Regions from separate parts of the Rhizorhabdus argentea genome, predicted to be linked through region 1. Evidence: riboswitches for the same ligand, from Rfam matches in the RefSeq annotation. Region 1 holds a riboswitch; the other holds the start of a gene.
The links. A riboswitch is a leader RNA that binds a small molecule or an ion and turns the genes downstream of it on or off. The one in region 1 is predicted to bind cobalamin.

Region 2: it holds a riboswitch for cobalamin, as region 1 does, so the genes downstream of both, cobG (precorrin-3B synthase) here and AAC645_RS03610 (TonB-dependent receptor) in region 1, are expected to answer to the same signal.

The regions. Positions count from the first base shown of each region.
Region 1 is NZ_JBANFK010000003.1:141,423-149,021, forward strand. Features, by position in the region: gene AAC645_RS03575 (CoA transferase subunit A) at 1-62, shown strand, start outside; gene AAC645_RS03580 (CoA transferase subunit B) at 175-825, shown strand; gene AAC645_RS03585 (serine hydrolase domain-containing protein) at 952-2,256, shown strand; gene AAC645_RS03590 (ROK family protein) at 2,285-3,262, shown strand; gene AAC645_RS03595 (CbtA family protein) at 3,343-4,089, opposite strand; gene AAC645_RS03600 (CbtB domain-containing protein) at 4,106-4,333, opposite strand; gene AAC645_RS03605 (histidine phosphatase family protein) at 4,545-5,093, shown strand; cobalamin riboswitch at 5,179-5,425, shown strand; gene AAC645_RS03610 (TonB-dependent receptor) at 5,650-7,599, shown strand, end outside.
Region 2 is NZ_JBANFK010000005.1:25,220-32,818, forward strand. Features, by position in the region: gene AAC645_RS06075 (cobalt-precorrin-6A reductase) at 1-274, shown strand, start outside; gene cobJ (precorrin-3B C(17)-methyltransferase) at 238-1,014, opposite strand; gene cobI (precorrin-2 C(20)-methyltransferase) at 1,011-1,742, opposite strand; gene AAC645_RS06090 (precorrin-8X methylmutase) at 1,739-2,368, opposite strand; gene cobG (precorrin-3B synthase) at 2,368-3,504, opposite strand; cobalamin riboswitch at 3,775-3,999, opposite strand; gene AAC645_RS06100 (GntR family transcriptional regulator) at 4,084-4,761, opposite strand; gene AAC645_RS06105 (hypothetical protein) at 5,032-5,835, shown strand; gene AAC645_RS06110 (cysteine hydrolase family protein) at 5,892-6,572, shown strand; gene AAC645_RS06115 (hypothetical protein) at 6,595-7,599, shown strand, end outside.

The sequences.
Region 1 (7,599 bases):
TCGGCGCACCCTATGACAAGAAGATCGAGTTCCGCACGACCCGGCCGCGCGAAGCGGCGTGATCGCTCGGCGTGGGGCGGCGCTCGGCTGCCTCCGCTGAGTCAGGTGTAGCTGGGACCAGGCTTTTCCTGGGACAAGAGATCGGCCGATCAGGCCATAAGGGAGACAAGCAAGATGGCCACGGCAGTGAAGGGCTGGGATCGCAATCAGATGGCGGCGCGCGCTGCGCGCGAGCTTCAGGACGGTTATTACGTCAACCTCGGCATCGGCATCCCGACACTGGTTGCAAACAACATCCCGGAAGGGATGACGGTGACGTTGCAATCCGAGAACGGTATGCTCGGCATCGGTCCCTTCCCCTTCGAGGGCGAGGAGGATGCCGACCTGATCAACGCCGGCAAGCAGACCATCAGCCAGTTGCCCTCGACGAGCTTCTTCTCCAGCGCCGACAGCTTCGCGATGATCCGCGGCGGTCATATCGACCTGACGGTGCTCGGCGCGATGGAAGTCTCCGAAGGGGGCGACATCGCTAATTGGATGATCCCCGGAAAGATGGTGAAGGGCATGGGGGGGGCCATGGACCTCGTTGCCGGCGTCAAGAAGATCATCGTGGTGATGGAGCATACGTCGAAGAACGGCGATCCGAAGTTCATTCCGGCCTGCACGCTGCCGCTGACCGGCAAGAACGTGGTTGACATGATCGTGACCGACCTCGCCGTGTTCCAGCGGCCCGACCACCATTCTCCGTTCAGGCTGATCGAGCTGGCGCCGGGTGTCACCGCAGAGGAGCTCGCGTCGAAGACCACTGCCAAATATCTGAGCTGACGGTCTTTCGATGCCGCGTTGGATGGTGCATGTCGTGGGTTGAGCGGCAGTGGGCCGGGCGGGCGTTCGCCACCCGACCTGCTATGCCTGCCGTCCCTCCTGCCTGCTGGTCCCGTCCCCGCGCTCATGTCCGATAAAGATATCAAGGCCAATTCGCTGGCTCCGCCGGAAGCAGAGGTGCCCGCTGTCGTTCAGATCGAGCGTGGGCTGGTGGTGGCCGGCGCGGTCCTCGTTGCGCTCCTGATCGCCTTTCTCGCTGCCGGTGGGTTTTATCTGCGCAGGACGCAGGAGACCGCCAGGCCGCCGGTCGCCCGGCTGTCGATCGACCTCAGCCGTATCGGCATCAGCAAGAGCGGCCCGACCCGGATCGATTATCGCCGGCTCGATCAGCGGATGCGTGAGCTTGCCGCCGAACGGTCGGTGGTGGGTGTCGCGATCGTCACCATCGAGAATGGCGAGATCAGCTTCGCCAAGGGCTATGGCGTCACCACCGATGGGCCCGAGGGGAAGCCGGTCGATGCGCATACCGTGTTCCGCTGGGCATCCGTTTCGAAGGGAGTGGCCGCGACCTTGCTCACCAAGATGGCGGCAGAGAAGAAATTGTCGCTGAGCGACCCGGTCTCGCGCTGGGCACCATCGCTCAAGCTGCCGAAGGATGCGCAGAATGTCGCGACCATCGACAACCTCCTGTCGCAGAGCCTGGGCATCTGGAAGAACGCCTATGATCGCGACCTGGAGGATGGCAAGGATCCGAAGGAGATCCGCAGTCGGCTGAACCAGATCCCGCTGCTGTGCCCTCCGGGCAAATGCTACAGCTATCAGAACATCGCCTATGACGCCGCTAGCGAAGCGGCCGAACATGCCGGCCGCAAAAGCTATGCTCAGCTGGTTCAGGAAGAGATATTCGGCCCCCTTGGGATGCAATCGGCGACCACGACCCGCGAGGGCCTGGAGTCTTCGCCGAGCTGGGCGCGTCCCCATCAGGGCCGGCGCGAGCTGAAGGTGGCGGACGCCTATTACAGGACGCCGGCGGCCGGCGGGATCAACTCGTCGATCATTGATCTCGGCATCTGGATGCGCGCCCAGATGGGCGAAGCGCCCCGCGTGCTGTCGCCGAAGGTTTTGCGCCAACTGCATTCGCCGCGGATTCGCACCTTCTCCGTCCACCGCCAGCGCGAACTCGACCAGGTGCTCAAGGATGCTTCCTACGGCCTCGGCTGGCGGATCTGGCATTATGCCGGCCGCGAGGTGATCGGTCATCGGGGAGCGGTTGACGGATATCGCTCGCTGATCCTGTTCGATCCGATCCTCAAGGCTGGCGTAGGCATGCTTTGGAACTCGAACGCGGTCGAACCGACCGGGATGCAGCTCGAAGTTTTCGACATGCTCTATCACCAGCCGACGAAGGACTGGCTTGAGCTGGAGAAATAGAGCTCCTGCTCAGCTGGAGTTGGCGCCCATGATATCAAGCGATCACGCAACCCCGACAGGGCCAACCGTGGCCTTTGACGAGCAGCGTCCAGCAGTTCAGGAGAATGATGGGGATCTGCTCTACGGCTGCCTCGAGGCAGGGGGCACCAAATTCCTGTGCTCGGTCGGCAAGCCGGGCCAGCCTTGGCTGGAACGGACCTCGATAGCCACCGAAGCCCCTGGCCCGACTATGAATGCCACGCTGACCTTCTTCAAGGAGGCACAGGCGCGTCACGGCCCGATGGCCTCGATCGGCGTTGCCAGTTTCGGCCCACTGCAGCTGGATCCCGGCGCTCCGGATTGGGGTGCGCTTCGGAGGACGCCGAAGAAGGGATGGAGCGGCGTGTCGCCAGCGGCCAGCCTTCGATCAGAATTCGCTATCCCCGTTGGACTGGACACGGATGTCAACGCGGCTGCCATGGCCGAAGCCGCCGAGATGGCAGACGGCGATCGCTCGACCCTCGTTTACATCACCATCGGGACCGGCATTGGGGGCGGCGCCGTTATCGCCGGGCTGCCCGTACATGGTTTTCGACATCCGGAAATGGGGCATATCGCCCCGCCCCGTCATCCCCTCGATCAAGATTTTCCCGGCGTCTGTCCCCATCATGGCGGCTGCATCGAAGGGCTGGCCAGTGGTCCCGCAATTATGGCGCGGTGGGGGCAAAAGCTCTCCGACCTTGCGGCCGATCACCCGGCACATGAGATAGCAGCCTGGTACCTCGCCCATCTTGCGGTAGCGGTCATGAGCGTGCTCTCGCCAAACCGGATAGTCTTCGGCGGCGGCGTGATGAACGCGCCTGGGCTCCTGCAACGGGTCAGGACCCACGCTGCGCGGATCAACGCCGGCTATTTCGCAGAGAGCGCCGACCTTGCCGAGATCATTCGTGGCTCCGTGCTGGGACAGGAAGCGGGCCTGATCGGGGCGCTGCTGCTGGCCAGGCGAGCCGCAGGGCAGGCCTGCTGAGTCAGGTCTGGATCAGATCAGTTCGAACCCCGTACGATCGGTCGGGGGTACAAGTTCAACTGAAGAGCAGAGCCCTCGCTTCATCGGCTGCGCGAGGCAGATCGTCGTAATCTGCGGTCCGCCACGGCCCCGAAGACCACCCCGATCACCACCCACAATGCGAGTTGAAGTGCGATCGCCGCAACGCGGAAGTTCCAGAGCACGACGGCCGGGAAATCGGCCGGCACTTCGTCGATCGCCGGTAGCGCGAACTGCACCGCGGTGACGATGGCAATGTAGCCGGCCACACTGATCAGCGCGGCGTTGAATGATCCGAGGCGACCGCTGAGCAGCCGGCTTATCTTCACCGCGATAACCATGGCCACGAGCGACAGGGCGATCATCGAAAAATAGGCGACGGTCCGGAAAGCCACGGTTTCATGCTGGCCGACGGCGGGCGGGGTCGGCGGATATTTCAGCGCGGGAACCAGCGCAATGGCGATGAAGGCGCCGATTGCCAACAGAAGAGCCAATGACCGCGGTCCGCTGGATGCCGCACGTCCATAGACGAGCGCAAATACGAGCGCGAAGATGCCGCCGACTGCCGCGCCATACAAGGTCAGTGCGGTGAGCAGGCCGAGTCCTTTCTGGGTGGTGCGACTGACCAGCTCGGGATCTTCGGTCGTGACCATGCCGGGCATGTCATGCGCTTCGTGTGCCGCGTGGGAGGCTTCGTAGGCAATTGCGAGATCGACCTGGGGTTCAGCTACGACGCGCGCGAACAAGGTGACGAGAACCGCGGCGAGAATGCCGGCGAGCATCCCGCGAACGAGCAAATCTCTGACCATGACCTATTCCCCCGCCTTAGTGGCAGGGGAATCCGAGGAGATGGCGTCCGTCGTGAACGAACTCATGAACGTACATGCCGCTGAACAGCGACAGCGCACCTTGTTCGGTGCTGACGAAATAGAGGAAGATCATCGCCAGCAGCGTTCCGAAAATACCCCATGGCACGATGTCTCGCAGCGGTATGACCACCGTTCCCGGCAACGGGATGAAGATGTCGTCTGCGAAAAGGGCTGCCGTGGCCATTGTCATGCTCCTTTCGGGATTCCGCGTCCCGCCGGTGTTCCAATCGGTCCGAGGAAGGTCTGACTCTCGACAGCGGACAAAGGCTGACGATAACAGTGGCGCGACCGTGCCGGAATTACACCGGCTTCTTCCTCGGTCATTGCAGGAATCGCTGTAGGCCGAAATCCGCCACAGCGTCAACGATCCATGGAGACCAGCCCTGGCCAGCCGACTGACATTCCTCTGCCATGCGGCCACGGCCTCGGCCCGCCAAGGCGGCTTTTCCGGTCCGGGAGATCCACTCGACGACGGCGGAAATCGCAAGGCGGCCGGCTATAAACTGCCCGCCAGCGTAGAACTCGTAATGGTCAGCCCGGCCCTGGCTGCCCGACAAACCGCCAATGCGTTGGCTCTCGATGCATCGGTCGTCGACAGCCTGCGCGACATCGACCATGGCGCGTGGGCAGGGCAGGGCTTCGAGGCGATCCAGCGGCGCGATGCAGGCGCGCTCTCGGCGTGGTTGGCCGACCCGGCGAAAGGTGCGCCCGGTGGGGAAAGCCTGTCCGATGTCGTCGCACGTGTGTCGCGCTGGTTGCAGGCGCAGACGGAGCGCAACACGCATATCCTGGCCATAACCCACCCGATGGTCGTCAGGGCAGCGCTCGTGGCTGCGCTGGATCTGTCTCCGGCATCGACGATGCGGATCGACATTGGGCCGCTCGCCGCGACGCATATGTCGTTCAACCGGATCTGGCGGCTTCAGTCGCTCAACGTCGATTGATCGCTGGCGCGCGCCGCCCCCCTTGCGGCGCAGTATCGCTTCGCCTAATGGCCGCCCCGTCCAAGCCCGTGCCGCAAGGCCGTGCAGGGACATAGATCGCGCCGGTGCCTCGCAAGAGGCTTAAAACGGGAATGCGGTACGGGGGGCTTCTCCCAAATCCGCAGCTGTCCCTGCAACTGTAAGCGGCGAGCGCGATGCACATGTGCGGTGCGGACGAGATGTCCCGAGCCGCCAGCCACTGGGCCGGACGCTAAGTCATGCGAGGCCTGGGAAGGCCGTGCATCGAGCGATGACCCGCGAGCCAGGAGACCTGCCGGCGTCTGGTCGCTCTTGCTTTGGTCCAGGGGATGACCGGGGCACGGTTTCTTCCGTCTGAGCGACGAACGAGCGGCTGGGGCCGCACGGATGCGCACGTCTGTCGCCCTCGGGCGCCCGGCGGTCGTGCGCGCCGACCGTTCGTGAACGGCACGCCCCGGCCCGACGTCGCTTGGCGCCGACGGGGACGGGAATGAAGAACATCATCGGTTTATGGATGTGGTGGCCTGGATGCGCAGCTATGGCCATTGCGTGCAGCGCGACACCGGCATTGGCACAGACCCAGGAAGGTCAGGCGGCGCCTGCGCCGGAACCAGCCGGCGATATCGTCGTCTTCGGCCGCGGCGAGGCGAAGATCGGCGTGGCGCACGCGGCCAGCGAGGGCACGATTGCCGGCGCTGACCTGCTCGTCCGCCCCTTGTTGCGTGTCGCCGAACTGCTTGAAGCAGTGCCCGGCATGGTCGCCGCCCAGCATTCGGGCAGCGGCAAGGCCAATCAATATTTCCTCCGCGGTTTCAATCTCGATCACGGTTCCGACTTCGCGACCTATATCGATGGCGTACCGATGAACTTGCGTACCCACGGTCACGGCCAAGGCTATCTCGACCTCAACGGGCTCATCCCCGAAATCGTCGCACGCGAAGATTTCCGTAAAGGCTCGTACCGCGCTGATGGCGGCGATTTCGCGCTGGCAGGCGCAGCTTACATGACGACGATCGATGGCTTCGCTACGCCATGGATCTCGGTCGAGGGAGGTTCGTACGGCTATGGCCGCATCGCGGCCGGCGGCACGATAGGCGGCGCAGGTTCAGGCAAGCTGACGCTGGTCGCGCAGGCCAAGATCTATAACGGTCCCTGGGAATCACCCGAACATCTGCGGCATGGCTCGGGTTTCGCCAAATATACGGCGCCCGCCGGTGCGGGACAGGTCGAAGCGTCGTTTCATGCCTATCATGCAACGTGGCACCCGACCGAGCAGATACCCGAGCGGATCATCGGTTCCGCCATCTGCAGAGATGTCTTCTGCTCGCCCGACTCCACCGCGCGCGGCGAGACCAGTCGGCTCGTCGCCAACGTCGCGGTTCGCCAGCCCGACTGGCACGCGAACCTCTATGGCCAGTTCTACGACTGGTCGATGTATTCCAATCCTACCTACACCGACCCCGACGGGACCAGCGCCCAAATCCGCCAATTCGACAGGCGCTGGATCGTTGGTGCGCGGGGCGAGAAGCGCTGGACCGTGACGCCGGCTCTCACCTTGTCTCTCGGCACGGAAGAGCGATACGATCACATCGGCAACGTTGGCGTCTATCGGACGAGCGCACGATTATTCCTCGCGTCGCTTGGTCGCCATCATGTCGAGGAAGCCTCGGCAGCGCTATACGGCGAGGCGAGTTGGATGCCCTTCACTGGCCTTCGTCTGATCGGCGGCGTGCGCGGCGACTATTACCACTATGTCGTGCGTGCGAAGGACCAGGCGGCGGGCATCGCCGGAGAGGGCAATGGCAATGATGCAATCTTCTCACCGAGGGTGTCGATAGCCTACTCCCCGACCCGTCGGCTCGAGCTCTATGGCAACTGGGGCCGCGGCTTTCATTCCAACGATGTGCGGGGCGCGGTCAACGCCGAGGCGCCGGTGCCCGTGCTCGTGCGGGGTGAAGGCCGTGAAGTCGGCGCTAGATGGCAATTGCCCGGTTTTGCGCTGACCGCGACCTATTGGTGGTTGAACGTCGACAGCGAACTGCGCTTCATCGGCGACTCCAACGCGGTCGAGCCTACGGGCGCAAGCAAGCGCCGCGGCTATGAGTTGGTGGCATTCTGGCGGCCGAAGACCTGGTTGGCGATCGACGGCAACTATACCGCGAGCCGGTCGCGATACGGCAATGGAGACCGCATCCCGAACGCCTTCGAAAACGCCGCATCGGCCGGCGTCGCTTTGGTGTTCGATCCGTGGGAGGCTAGCATCCGTGTCCGCCACCTCGGCCCCTATCCGCTGATCGAAGACAACAGCGTCAGGGACTCGGGCAGCACGGTTGTCAACCTGCGCGCAGCCCGCAAGCTGGGGCATTTCGAGATTTATGGCGAGGTGCTCAACGTCCTCAACAGCCGCGACAAGGACATCGCCTATTATTACGAATCCTATATCCCCTCGTTCGATACAGCGGGACCAGCCGTGGGGCGGCTGAGCCGC
Region 2 (7,599 bases), on a different contig from region 1:
CCTGCCGCACTACAGTCTGGTGGTCGATCGCGGCCCGTTCGGCGTGGATGGCGATATGTGCCTGCTGCAGGAACACGCCATCGATCTGCTGCTGTGCAAGAATGCCGGCGGCGCGGGAGCCGAGGCCAAGCTTATCGCCGCCCGGCAACTGGGCCTGCCGGTTCTGATGATCGACCGACCGATCATCCCGATGCGCCGGGAAACCTGGCACCCCAGTGAAGTGCTGGCCTGGCTGGGTCATGATGCCGAGCCCATCGCCGAGCGGGGCGTGTAGAGAAACGCGCCGCCCGCCCGCTCGATGATCCGGGTCTGGCTCGATCCGACGATAACGACGGTGCGCATGTCGGCCATATCGGCGCGAGCCTGTTCCAGCGCGATGATCCGCAGATCCTCCTCGGGCGTCGACACAGCCCGGGCGAACAGCACCAGACGATCATCGCCGCAGGCTTCGCGCAGCACTTCGAGCACGCGGGCAAAAGCTTCCGGGCGGGCTTTCGAGCGCGGGTTGTAGAAGGCCATGGCAAAATCAGCCTCAGCCGCCAGCCGCAGGCGCTTTTCAATCAACGACCATGGCTTGAGGTTGTCCGAAAGGTTGATGGCGCAAAAATCATGGCCCAGCGGCGCTCCGGCGCGCGCACTGGCCGCAAGCATGGCGGTGATGCCCGGCATGACCCTGATATCCACGTCGCGCCAATGGGCGGGCCCGGCTTCCAGCGCCTCGAACACTGCCGCCGCCATGGCGAACACGCCCGGGTCGCCGGACGACACGACCACTACCCGCTTGCCCTGCGCCGTCAGCTCCAGCGCATGGGCGGCCCGGTCCAGTTCGACCCGATTGTCGGAGGGATGCAGCGTCAGCCCCACGCGCGGGGCCACCCGCGCCACATAGGGGATATAGCCAATGACATCGCTGGCACCGGCGAGCGCAGCGGTCACCTCGGGCGTAATCAGCGAGTCATTCCCCGGCCCCAGTCCGGCAATCGCGAGCCAGCCGCCATCGGCAACCTGGCTCATGGCCGGCGTCCCTGTCCATGGATCAGCAGGATGGAAAAATAGGGCGTGACGCTATCGGCATCGATGAGCCGCGTTACCTTCTGGCCGGGCATGGCAGCATGTTCCACAAGCCAGGCGACATCCTCGCGCCCGGCAGCGGTTACGGCGCGGCGCAGTTTGGCCAGGTTGCGTCCGATCTTCATCACCACCAGGGCATCGGTATCGCGAATACGGCGGACAAGCTCCTCCTCCGGCAAGGTCGCCATCGCCACGGTCAGCACGTCGTCGCCCCAGGTAATCGGCAGGCCCGTCGCATTCCAGGCTCCGGCCATGCCGGTGATGCCCGGCACCACCTCCACCGGCACCATCCCCGACAGGCGGGAATGCAGGTGCATGAACGAGCCATAGAAAAACGGATCGCCCTCGCACAGCACCACCACATCCTTGCCCGCCCGCGCGAGAGCGGCCAGCCGCTCGGTGCATTCGGCGTAGAAGCCGGAAAGGCAGCTATTGTAACGCGGATCAGCGAGTGGGATTTCCGTCGTTACCGGATATTCCATGGCGATCTCGATCGCATCGGCGCGCAGCATCTCCGCGGCGATGCGCCGCGCCTGTCCGGGTCGCCCGGCCTTGCGGAAATAGGCCACATGGCCCGCACCGCGCACCAGCCGGTCAGCCCGCACGCTAAGCAGATCCGGCGCGCCCGGGCCCAGCCCGACACCGTGGATCGTTCCCACCGGGCCGCTCATTCCGCGCGGCTCGCCAGTGCGTTGATGGCAGCGACCGTGATGGCGCTGCCTCCCAGCCTTCCTTCGACGACGCAGCAGGGCGCCGGCGGAGCGATCCACAGCGCAGCCTTGGACTCCACCGCACCGACAAAGCCCACCGGACAGCCGATGATCGCTGCGGGACGGGCGCAATCCGGGTCCTCCAGCATATTGAGCAGATGAAACAGGGCGGTCGGCGCATTGCCGATGGCGACTACCGCGCCCGCCAGATGCGGCCGCCACAGTTCCAGCGCCGCTGCCGAGCGCGTGTTGCCCATCGCCCGCGCCATGTCTGGCACCTGATGATCGTGGAGCGTGCAGATTACCGGATTGGACGCGGGCAATCGCCCACGGGTAACCCCCTCGCTCACCATCCGCGCATCGCACAGGATCGGTGCGCCATTTGCCAGCGCCGCACGTGCCGTGCTGGCAAACCCGATCGAGAAGCGGATATGCGGAGCCAGCTCGACCATGCCGGAAGCATGGATCATGCGCACCGCCAGCGGCTCTTCATCGACCGTGAAGCGGGCAAGATCGGCCTCTGCGCGGATCGTGGCGAAGGATTGGCGATAGATCGCCGCCCCATCGGTTTCATAGACATGCGGCATCAAACGGCTCCAAAATGAGCAAGAACCTCGAGCCGGCTGAGAGCCGGCCAGACAGCCGGCGAGCCAGCCGGCGCGTCGAGGGAAATATCGTAGAGGCCATCTCGACCGGTCAGAGTGACGTCGGCGCTACGCGGGCAGGCGCATCCTTTGGCGCAACCTGACACATGGAGTCGCCCGGCAACCAGCGGTGCAAGGCGGCGCGCTACGTCACGCGTTTCCACCGATGCTTGTGGGCAATGCGGGAAGCCGGGGCAGGCGTCGGCGCGCAGCAACGGATCGGCAGGATCGGTCACCAACCCGCGCGGGGAGGCAAAGGACGGATCGCCTTCCACCAAGACGATCCGCCAGGGCGTGAACCGCAGGGCCTGTGTCCCGCTATCCTGGGCGACCAGTTCGGCAAGAACCGATGCTTCTAGCCGGCCAAAGGGCAAACCGAAGGCCATGCCGAGACGACACGGCCCCGGCTGAACGCGTGCGACCGACGTCATCGACGGCACGTTTCCTGTCGCCCAGTTCGGCAGCTCGGCGGTGTGGCGGGCCATGCGCCCAGCTTCTCCACCGCCGCTTTCGAGGAACCACCAGGCTAGGGCGACCAGTGCATTCGCTTCCCCCCCATGGGGCACGGCAACGCCGGTGGACCGTCCATCGGCGCGCAGGATCAGCTTGCCATCGGCGCCGCGCTCGATGCGAAAATCCCCCCCATCGGAGCCTAGCGCGCATCCCACCCCGGCATCGACAACGAAACCCACCTTACCCGGCAACTCGGGTAGCTCGCCTAGTCGGGCCGCGAGGTCGCTCGCAACCCGATCGGTGTCATCGCCTTCCTGCCAGTCCGGCGCGACCAGGATATTGCGCCTTCTTTCCAGGTCGGCGTCAGCATCAACCAGATCTAGTGCCACAAGCTGTTGAACGAGTTGCGGCCAGTTGCCCTCGCCCACACCGCGAATCTGGAGGTTGGCCCGCGATGTCACGTCGATCAGGCCGTTGCCGTGCCGGTTCGCCGCAGCACAAAGTTCTCGAACCTGCGCAGCCGTCATGCGTCCGAGCCGGGGCTTTACACGCACCAGCAGTCCGTCGCCCGACATCATCGGCCGCCATGCATCGGGACACCAGCCCTTTGCCGTGAACCCGCTCATTACCCGCTCTCAGTTGGGTCGGGCGTCGCTAACGGTTCCGCATCCCTGCGGAAACCATGGTGCAGCATTCCGCGACAGACAGGTCATGGCAATTCTCCCCGCGCGCCAAGGCGACAATCGGATGGGGCTTGCCAGTTGATTACCGGCCGGCGCGCAGCCACGGGCTGACGCCGGAGCGCCCGTGGCCACACGACCGTGCAGCCCCAGCCGCACAGCTTCGTCGCCCAGACGGAGAATTACCGTGCCAAGACCATCCCCTGGGTCATGGCAAGAGCGACCAGTGCACCGGCAGGTCTCCTGGCTCGCGGGTCACGGCTTGATACGCACCTTCCCGGAGCGCCTTTAGGCGACTTCCAGTGGTCGCTCCCGCAAAGAGAGCCTGCGCATCGCGCTATCCGCTTACAGTTGCAGGGACAGCTGCGGATTTGGGAGCAAGCTCCCGCACCGCATTCCCATTAAAGCCCCTCGCGGGGCACCGGTGCGATCATCGATTCCCCGGACTGCTCCGGAAAATCACCGCTTCCTTAGCCCGGTTGTTGGCGAATGCCAATCCGGATGGGGCATTGCTTTCGATGTTCGTCAAGCTTCGGCAACGCTCAGGCCAGCGGCCTGACCGGTGCACAATTCTTCGAAGCTCTGCTCGACCAGCGTGACGTGGTACAGCATCGCGCTGTGAGCCGCCGCGGCATCGCCGCGGACTATGGCCGAAACAACAGCATCATGCTCCTCCAGCGAGCGCGGTAGCCGGCCCTCGACGTGGAACTGCGCGCGCCGGAAAGGGGCGAGCCGCCGCCGGATCGAAGCCGCCGTTTCGGCCAGGACGGCATTATGGGCGCCCTTGTAGATCATTGTGTGGAGCGCATGGTTGGCATCCGCGAAGGCGGCCGGGTCGTTGTGCGCCGCAATCTCCTTCATCTGGTCGTGCAGCGCTTGTAGCCTGCGGCGCTCGGTTGGTCCCATCGACAATGCGGAGAGCCGGGCGCAGGTCGCCTCGAGTTCGCCCATCGCGACGAACAGATCCTCGAGCTGGGCGGGGGTCACGCTGGCCACAACCGCACTTCGCCGCGGCCGCATCTCGATCAGCCCGGTAGTGGCTAATTGACGTAGTGCCTCCCGCACCGGCGTACGCGAGACTGAATAGCGTTGAGCGAGATGTTGTTCGTCCAACCGGGAACCGGGCGCGAATTCGCCGGAAAGGATGGCCTCCGCCAAATCGTCGGCGAGCTTATCCACCGTCGTCCCGCTCGACACGTTCATCCTTCCGTTCGCGTTGGGCAACCTTCGCGCCCGCCAGGATGGGGCGCCTGAAATCTTGCATACAAATATGAGGTCCAAGCGACAATCCCGTTGCCGACTCAAATATTGTATGCAAGTCTGACATTGCGCATACAAATTTCGTCTTAAAGATCGAGTATGCGCGTGTTCGCAGAGGGGGTGTCTGGGCGCTAACCAATCAGGGAGCGACCCAAGATGCGAACGATATACAAAGGGGTAACCGCCGCGCTGCTAGTCACTTGCTGCAGCAGCGTGGCATCGGCCGAGGCGTGGGAGCTTCACGGCTTCGGCGATGTTTCCGTCAAGAAAGACTATGTCACGCCGCGCGGCCTCGTCGTCACCACGGACGGTGCCATGGTTCACCTGGTCAACGGGCTTTCGGTGAACAGCCCGAGCGGGGTATCGATCTATGCGGGCACCTTTCTTGCGCTCAACCCGGGCCATGCCACGGGTGGCGAGCCTCTCAACGAATTCGACTGGTGGGTTGGTGCCAGCGTCCCAGTCGCCGAGGGGCTAACTGCCAGCATCGAGTATGGGCATTGGATTTTCCCCGACACCATCCCCTACGATGAACGCAACATCCAGTTCACGCTAAAATATGCTGACAAGCCGAAGAACGGCTTCTCAATCAATCCGCACGCCAACATATTCTGGTCGGTGAACAGCAAGTCGTCGACCGTCGTACTCGGCAAACCGGATGGGACGGGCTACTTCGAACTGGGTGTGACGCCGACCTACGCCGGTAAGGGGTTCACCCTGACGGCGCCGACCTGGATGTCGATCGGGCCTAAGGAATACTGGGTATCGGAGGGCAATAAGGCGCTCGTCGCGACGCTTGTCAACGGCGGTGACCGCAGCAACCTCGGCGTGTTCTCGACGGGTCTGAAGGCTTCGGTGCCGCTCAGCCTAGGCGGCAAGGCCGGTGCCAGCGTTTATGCGTTCGGCCAATATTATCACATGTTCAACGATGGTCTGGTCGCATCCAAGCAACTGCTGAACAACGGCGACCAGCGCAATCACTTTAACTTCGGCGTCGGCATGGGTTGGGGGTTCTAACCGGGAGGTTACCGGTTCTACGTCATCCCAAGCGTGCCAAAAATGGAGAAGCGGCCATGTCCACAGTGCCTGCTAAACCCTATGATTTCAGCCTCGATCCCCAGCGGGCCGCATTGCTGATCATCGACATGCAGCGGGATTTCATCGAACCGGGAGGCTTCGGGGAGATGCTCGGCAACGACATCTCCCAGCTCCGCCCGTCGATCGAGCCGCTGAAAGCCTTGCTCGCTTCCGCTCGGCAAGCTGGACTTTTCGTCATGCACACCCGCGAAGGCCACAAACCCGATCTTTCCGATCTCCACGAGGCCAAGCGGGTGCGCGGCAAGAGCGCAAAGACGATCGGCGACCAAGGGCCGATGGGCCGCATTCTCGTCATCGGTGAGGCGGGCCACGACATCATCGACGCGCTGTACCCGATCGCGGGCGAGCCGGTGATCGACAAGCCCGGCAAGGGTGCCTTCTATAACACCGAGCTGTCCGGCCTGATCGCCGAACATGGCATTACCCAGCTGATCGTCTGCGGCGTCACCACCGAGGTCTGCGTCCACACAACGGTTCGCGAGGCCAATGACAGGGGCATCGACTGCCTTGTCCTGTCGGACTGCACCGGATCCTATTTTCCCGAGTTCCATGACGTCGCGTTGCGGATGATCGCCGCCCAGGGCGGCATTTTCGGATGGGTTGGCGACTCCACGGGCGTCATCGCCGCGCTCACCGCACCGGCGGAACCGGCATGAACCAAGCAAGGGGGTTTGCATCATGACCAGCGTCACCAAAGCCGGGCCGGGCCCGGCGAAACTGCCCTGGTGGACACCGGGAGACTGGAACGCCTTTTTCGGTTTCGGCACCAACATTCTCGTCAACGTGCTGGTGCTGACTGGCCTGTTGCGGTTCGTGCTGAAGCTTCCCGACGAGATCATCTTCGGGCGGATCCTTCCCGCCGTTGGGCTGATGCTCTTCCTGAGTACGGTTTATTACGCCTATCTTGCGCGGAAGCTCGCCGAGAAGACCGGCCGCGACGACGTCTGCGCGCTGCCTTCGGGGATCAGCGTGCCGCACATGTTCGTGGTGGTGTTCGTGGTGATGCTGCCGATCCTGCTCTCCACCGGCAATCCCGTCGACGCGTGGAGCGCGGGCCTGACCTGGGTGTTCGTGCAGAGCTTCGTGCTGATGATCGGCGGCTTCATCGCCCCGGTGATCCGCAAGATCACGCCGCGCGCGGCGCTGCTCGGTTCGCTCGCGGGCATTTCGCTGACCTTCATCTCGCTGAGCCCCGGCGCGCAGATCTTCATGACGCCGATCATCGGCGTGATCTGCCTCGCCGTTATCCTGGCGAGCTGGCTGGGCGGCTTCCGATATCCCGGCGGTATTCCCGGTGGCCTGATGGCGATGTTCGTCGGATCGCTGATCGCCTGGATCGGCAACGCAATGGGCTATGAACTGGGCGGCATCGGACCGGAGAAAGTTACCGGAGCGCTCGCCGATTTCGGCTTCCACCTGCCCTCTCCGGCGATCCACGAGATCCTCGGCGGCTTCAAATATATCGGCGTGATCCTGGTTACCGCGATCCCGTTCGGCATCTACGATCTCGTCGAAGCGATGGACAATGTCGAAAGCGCCGAGGCGGCGGGCGATCATTTCCCGACCACCCGCGTGCTGACCGCCGATGGCATCATCAGCCTGATCGGATGCCTGATGGGCAATCCCTTCATCAACGCCGTCTATATCGGCCATCCCGGCTGGAAGGCGATGGGCGGGCGCACC